2 regions of the Rhodococcus sp. MALMAid1271 genome follow, and region 2 is predicted to be linked to the other one. Evidence: predicted binding sites of a transcription regulator. Region 2 holds the regulator's gene; the other holds the start of a gene.
What was found. The regulator LexA, encoded in region 2, represses DNA repair genes until DNA is damaged. The targets are predictions, from matches to a motif close to CGAACANNTGTTCG.
Positions count from the first base shown of each region.

Region 1: ACOQFP_RS09015 (SAV_6107 family HEPN domain-containing protein) is a predicted target of LexA. The motif match lies at 2,235-2,248, and genes of this name have one in related genera.

Region 1 is NZ_JBMIRQ010000067.1:65,005-68,551, forward strand. It holds gene mraZ (division/cell wall cluster transcriptional repressor MraZ) at 1-374, opposite strand, end outside; gene ACOQFP_RS09010 (DUF3040 domain-containing protein) at 978-1,415, opposite strand; gene ACOQFP_RS09015 (SAV_6107 family HEPN domain-containing protein) at 1,643-2,098, opposite strand; gene ACOQFP_RS09020 (N-acetyltransferase) at 2,295-2,912, shown strand; gene ACOQFP_RS09025 (phytoene desaturase family protein) at 2,917-3,547, shown strand, end outside.
Region 2 is NZ_JBMIRQ010000097.1:13,887-17,433, reverse strand. It holds gene ACOQFP_RS14655 (acyl-CoA dehydrogenase family protein) at 1-1,046, shown strand, start outside; gene lexA (transcriptional repressor LexA) at 1,136-1,813, opposite strand; gene ACOQFP_RS14645 (hypothetical protein) at 2,184-2,597, shown strand; gene nrdR (transcriptional regulator NrdR) at 2,698-3,162, shown strand; gene hrpA (ATP-dependent RNA helicase HrpA) at 3,175-3,547, opposite strand, start outside.

The sequences.
Region 1 (3,547 bases), on a different contig from region 2:
GCGGAGTAGCGGGCCCATGCCTCGTCGTTCCAGATTTCGATGAAGTCCATCGAACCGATCACCACGCAGTTTCGCTCGAGCCCCGCGTAACGGCGGTGTTCGGCACTGATGGTGATGCGACCCTGTCCGTCCGGCCGCTGCTCGTCGGTTCCCGAGAAGAACTGACGCACATAGGCACGGGCTTTCGGGTTGGCACGAGACGCTGCCGTCAGCTTCCGAGACCGCTCGGCGAAGTCTGCCGCGGTGTAGACCGCGAGGCTGAAATCCTGCCCCTTGCTCACCATGACACCTCCCGCAAGCGCGTCTCGAAATTTGGCCGGCAACGTGAGTCGACCCTTGTCGTCGAGCTTCGGCGTGTAGGTACCGAGAAACACTCGCCACCTCCAGCCTCGACTCTCCGCTGCGGACCACTTTACCCCACTCTCCCCCACTTCGACCCATCCGTAGCCGAGAAATCTTGGGAACTTTCGTAAATCACCAGCTCAACGAACCTGGGGCAGCTTTATTTTGCAGCAAGACGCGCCAGGGGTGACACCTCGCACTATGGCACTCGAACGCTCGACACCCACCCTTTCGAGCGGTTCGGCCTGGCATTTTCCGTGGTGGTGGCGCACAGGCACGCCAGACGGACCCCTATTTCGGCTCAGGTGGGGAAAAGTGGGGAATGGTGAGGAACGTGGGGCGAAGTGGGGAGTTCACCCCACGGACCCGGCGTGACGCAGTAGGAGACGACACGACACGCGACGACGGTTCCATTCAGCAGCGCTGCCACATCGGCGCTCGGGCCCGACCCGGGGTGCAATCCGGTCAGCGTGTCGCCGAGTCGCGCGATCGCCACATGGATCGACCGGGAGTCAGCGACTGTTCGGCGTTCGCAGTTCTATGACTGCAACGACAGCAGCACCTCACCGGAAGGTGAGGTGCTGCTGTGTGAGGTGTGGGAAGCCGATACGAGGTCGGCTTACATCAAAATCGAATCACTCCTGATCGAACCTCTTTCGGAACCGGTCTTCCATTCGAGAGGAGAAACTGCCGCCCTTGCGGCCACCCTTCGATTTCTGCCCGGAACCACGACCAGAGGATTCAGCAGCATTGCTCGCTGTGCTGCCTTCCTCTTGCGACCCTGCGGACCCCTTCTTGGAGCCGCCGAACAGGAACAGTGCCCCGGCACCGAACATGAACAAAAAGCCGATGAGACTGACGACGAGAAACGCCAAACTGTTCGTCGACAGAGCAACACCGGCGACGAGCAACACGAGTCCCACGACGAACAGCGCGGCAGCCTGAAAGCGCCTCCTGCTCGACGCCGCACGAACGCGGCCGCCTCTCACGTGAGACGCGAATTTGGGATCCTCGGCGTAGAGAGCGCTCTCTATTTGATCGAGCATGCGCTGCTCGTGCTCGGAGAGTGGCACGGTACCTCCCCCTGCACAGATATTGAAGGTCATTTCGGTTGCGAAACGACGGGAAGCTGACCTTGGCGGCTACCTGCTGTCGATGATACGAGCTGAATCCACTGCTTACCACCTACTCGGTCGATGTGTTCCTGAGAAACATCGAAGATTTCGAGACGGACGTGCCGGAAACGGTGTCCGAACAGTGCGTGACGTGGCAGTTCACCCGCCGCGACCACACCGCCGAGTCACGCCGATATCGGTGCCACCATCGGGTCCACTGCAGCCAAGCGTGACTGGCCACCCAGTCGATCGTCGACCGAGTTCAGGAAACGGCTGGCGTGCCGGTAGAAATCTTCGGCGTCGAGGTCGGAAACCGTGCTCGATGCCCCCGCCTCGACCGCAGCGCGGGTAGCCGAGAACGATGCGAAGTAATCCGCCCACACGGCGAGATCAGGCGCCGCCTTCGCCATCAACACCCACGCGCTGCGCGAGCGAGGACGGGCCCCGATCGAGTTCGGCACGGATGCCAGCACGGCCGCCGCGCCCTTGAGCGCTGCGGCGTAGCTCCCGAGAAAACGATCGCCTGCATCGGTCTCGCCGACGGACTCGGACAGCAATGCATCGGCTCGACCGAGCAGGACCCGGGCCTGGCGCGGCACCGGCGACAGCACGCCGGCATCGAATGCCTGTGTGATCGTCATACTCGAACACCTCCAGTTCGAATCTCCGGTGCGTACCTGACGCGCCCGGATCCCTGATGAAGCCTTACAGTCGAACCCCGGGGAATCCGACTCGCGGAACCGAGCCGACGCCACCGGTGCCCCAGGCCCCGATCATCGAACACCCGTTCGACATCTCGAATATAGCCGTGCCCACCGACAAGTTGCCGAGGAAAGGGTGAGAACAGTCGTCGCCGATGCGCAGACAGCGCCGTACCTGATCGATCTGACGCCCCCTCGATTCCGCCAGCGGCTGGGCGAGGCGCTGTCCATCTACGTCGAGGCCATGGGCTACCCCCGTGGAACCGAGCAGAGCCGCGCCCCGATGTGGAGCGAACATCTGCATCGGCCGGGTTGGCGGGCGGTGGGGGCATTGCTCCCCAACCCGGACCCGGCACAGCCCGATTCCCTGGTCGCCGTTGCCTACGGCTACCACGGCGCTGCCCACCAGTGGTGGCATCAGCAGGTACGCGACGGAATGCGGCGGGCGGGCCACTCCCCTGGACAGGTCGAGGCCGTGCTCGGTGACTACTTCGAGCTGACCGAGTTGCACGTCCTCCCGAGCGCCCAAGGCCACGGTCTCGGCGGCCGATTGTGCAGCCGACTGTTGGACGGTGTCACGACCGACAACGTGATGTTGTCCACTCCCGAAGTAGCCGGGGAAGACAATCGAGCGTGGCGGCTCTACCGGCGGCTGGGCTTCACGGACGTGCTCCGGGACTTCTCGTTCGCCGGCGATCGACGTCCGTTCGCCGTATTGAGTCGCCGGTTGCCGCTCGAGCTGCCAGTAGCCTGAGGTTGTGATCGACGCTGTGGTGGTGGGCTCAGGCCACAACGCCCTGACCTCTGCCTGTTATCTGAGCGACGCCGGGATGTCGGTGGAGGTGCTCGAACGCGACACCATCGCCGGTGGCGCGGTGTCGACCGTCGAGCGCTTTCCCGGCCACCGCGTCGACCGTGGCTCCTCGGCGCACATCATGATTCGCCACACAGGCATCATCGAAGAACTCGGCCTCGCCGAGTTCGGCCTGCGCTACATCGACTGCGATCCATGGGCCTTCGCACCGGGTGCGGTCGACACCGACGAACGAGCCATCGTCTTCCATCGCAGCGTCGACCGCACCTGCGATTCGATTGCCGCCGCGTGCGGGACAGCCGATGCGATCGCGTACCGCAACTTCGTCCACACCTGGGGTCCTCGAAGCGAGCGCACCATGCGCGCGTTCGGCGGACCACCCACCGGCCCGAAGCTGCTCCGATCCTTCTGGGGACTCGGGGCTCCGGACGGCGGCAGCATGCTTTCGCGGGAGTTCCTCGCCACCGGCGATTCCCTGTTGGACGAGCTGTTCTCGAGCGAACGCCTCAAGGCCGCACTGGCGTGGTTCGGCGCACAGTCGGGACCACCGATGTCCGAGCCGGGAACCGCGCCGA
Region 2 (3,547 bases):
AAGAGCAGAACATCGTCGATCGCGGCGTCTGGGTCGAGGCCGGTAAGCAGGGCTTCCTCGGAACGGCCGCGCCGGAGGAGTTCGGCGGCGGCGGCGTCAAGGACTTCCGCTACAACGCCATCGTCACCGAAGAAACCACCCGCGGCGGCTACAGCGGTATCGGATTCACCTTGCACAACGACGTCGTCGCGCCCTACCTGATCGACTTGGCCAACGACGAGCAGAAGCAGCGCTGGCTCCCCGGATTCTGCTCCGGTGAGTTGATCACCGCGATCGCCATGACCGAGCCCGGCACCGGAAGCGACCTGCAGGGCATCAAGACCAAAGCAGTACGTGACGGCGACGACTGGATCCTCAACGGGTCGAAGACGTTCATCACCAACGGGATCAACGCCGACCTGGTGATCGTGGTGGCCTGCACCGACCCCGAGAAGGGTGCGCAGGGCTTCAGCCTGCTGGTCGTCGAACGCGATATGCCCGGGTTCGAGCGTGGGCGCAATCTCGACAAGATCGGCATGAAGGCCCAGGACACCGCCGAGCTCAGCTTCACCGACGTGCGCGTGCCTGCCGCCAACCTGCTCGGTGAAGAAGGCATGGGCTTCATCTACCTGATGCAGAACCTGCCCCAGGAACGCCTGTCGATCGCAGTGGTCGCCGCGGCAGCCATGGAATCGGCACTGGACATGACGATCCAGTACTGTCGCGACCGCAAGGCTTTCGGAAAGTCGATCGGCAAGTTCCAGAACACCCGATTCGTCCTGGCGGAGTTGGCAACCGAGACCACCGCCACCCGCATCATGGTCGACAAATTCATCGAACTGCTCAACGCAGGCACCCTGACCGTTCAGGAAGCCGCGATGGCGAAGTGGTGGACCACCGAGAACCAGGTCAAATTGATCGACCGGTGCCTACAGCTGCACGGCGGTTACGGCTACATGAAGGAATACCCGATCGCCAAGGCGTACATGGACTCTCGCGTTCAGACCATCTACGGCGGAACCACCGAAATCATGAAGGAGATCATCGGGCGCGGCTTGAACCTCTGATTCGCCCCCCGACGGACACGAAGGGCCGCAGCACAGACGTGCTGCGGCCCTTCGCATGTCAGCCCTTCGCCTGTCGGCGGAGAGGTTCCCTAGAGCTTGCGCATCACGGTGACGACCTTGCCGAGGATGGCGGCATTGTTGCCCGGAATCGGCTCGAACAGCGGGTTGTGCGGCAGTAGCCACACCTCGCCCTTGGACCTCTTGAAGGTCTTGACCGTCGCTTCGCCGTCGATCATCGCCGCGACGATGTCTCCGTTGTCTGCCACGGATTGCTGACGGACGACAACCCAGTCTCCGTCGCAGATCGCCGCGTCGATCATCGACTCGCCGACGACCTTGAGCAGGAACAGTGAACCCTGACCGACCAACTCGCGGGGGAGGGGAAAGACGTCCTCGACGGCTTCCTCGGCGAGGATCGGACCACCGGCGGCAATGCGTCCCAGGACGGGTACGAACGTCGGCGTCGGGAGTCGGTCCTGATCCTCCGCGGAACCGTCGACCGCGGCGGCCGCCTGATCGGCCTGAACCTCGTCGAGCCCGCGTACGTCGACCGCCCGGGGACGGTTGGCGTCACGTCGGAGGAATCCCTTGCGTTCGAGGGTGCGTAGCTGGTGCGCGACGGAGGAGGTCGAGGTCAGACCCACCGCGTCACCGATCTCGCGAATGCTCGGCGGATATCCGCGTTCGGTGACCGAGGCTCGGATGACTTCGAGGACCTTCCGTTGGCGTTCGGTCAGCCCCGCGGCGATGTCGGTGCCGACTTCCATCGCCTTGGGTGTCGGTTCGGCGGCCGGCTTGCCTGCCGCAACCTTCGTGGCCGCCGTCTTGGAACCCGTCGTCTTCGAACCCGTGGTCGACCTCGTCGAGGTCTGGTCCTTCATGCTGTCGGCCTCCTGCTGGTGTCCTGGATCCGGTCTGCGTGCGTCGGTCTGCGCGGACTGGAGTTGATGGTGTCGACTCGTGTGGCGTGTGGTTTCTGCCACGAATCTAGCGTGTATCAGCTGTTGAATCAAACATCTGTTCGACTCGTGTCGCGTTTTCTGCAGACTTTGTCGGAGCCCCGTGATAGAACTTCGAACAAGCGTCCATCGAACGCCTGATCGAACAATCGATCCAACGAGCGAAGTCGAGGTTCCGATGACCATCATCACCGATCGCCCCACCGCTGCAGGTATCCGTACCCGGTCCACCGTGGTGGAGCGTCGTCGCCGGGTTCGTCCCGCGCTTCGGAGTTCGGTCGCCGCACCGGGGGTCACGACCGCGCGTCGTGTGCAGCCGACCGCGTGCCTGCCGGTGCTGGCCCCGTCCCGGACCGAGGTCACCGATCGCGAGCTGGCCGATCGTGAGTTCGACGAGACCTCGGCTCACTTCGCGGGCCAGCCGGTCCGGACGAGATCGTTGGTGCTGTGGGTGCTCGCAGTTGTTGTCGTGGCCGGCGGCCTGATCGGCATTGCCAATGTTCGGGCAGCTGCGCCGGATGCAGCCGTGCAGCCGACCGGCGTGGTGGAGGTCCACAACGGAGTTGTCGTCGAGTACGCGCCGGGCAGGTGACCACCGGCCCCATCGCTCGTGGGCAGACTGAGTATCCTCGACTGACTGCTCCGACACACATGTTTCACGTCGGAGCATCGGCTACGACGGAGGCTCCTTCATGCATTGCCCGTTCTGCAGGCACCCCGATTCACGCGTGGTCGACTCGCGAGACATGGACGAGGGGCAGGCAATCCGGCGTCGCCGCTCCTGCCCGGAATGTGGCCGGCGCTTCACCACTGTCGAGGCCGCCGTGCTCGCCGTCGTGAAGCGCAGCGGAGTGACAGAGCCGTTCAGTCGCGAAAAGGTCGTCAAGGGAGTTCGCAGGGCCTGCCAGGGCCGGGACGTCGACAACGACGCGTTGAACCTCCTCGCTCAACAGGTAGAGGACGCCATTCGGGCCGCCGGGTCCGCGGAAATCCCCAGTAACGAGGTCGGGTTGGCCATCCTGGGACCGCTTCGCGATCTCGACGAGGTGGCGTATCTCCGGTTCGCGTCGGTGTACCGCTCGTTCAGTTCGGCCGAGGACTTCGAGAAGGAAATCCACGAGCTTCGTAAGCATCGTGAGTCCGCCGACATCGACTGAGAGTCGATGCCATCAGCGGGCCTGTTCCGAGATCGCCTTCTCGAGACGCTTCTCCGAGACCGGATATGCCGTCCTAATTCCTTGAGCGAACAGCCCCACCCGCAATTCCTCGATCATCCAGAACAGTTCCTGCACTCCCGCACTGTTCTTTCTCGCTTCCGGAAGCGAATCGAGCAACCGCCCGTACGAGTCGTAGACGCGATCGAGAACGTCCATCGCCGCAGCGTCTCGGCCCGCACTGCTCGGCAGCGTGGCCAATCGCTTCGCCGCCGCGGCGAGATAGCGTGGCAGGTCTGCCAATCTGCGAGAACCGAACTCGGTCACGAACCCGCGAAAGATCAAGCCGTCGAGTTGTTCACGGACATCGTCGGCTGGTTCACCCGAT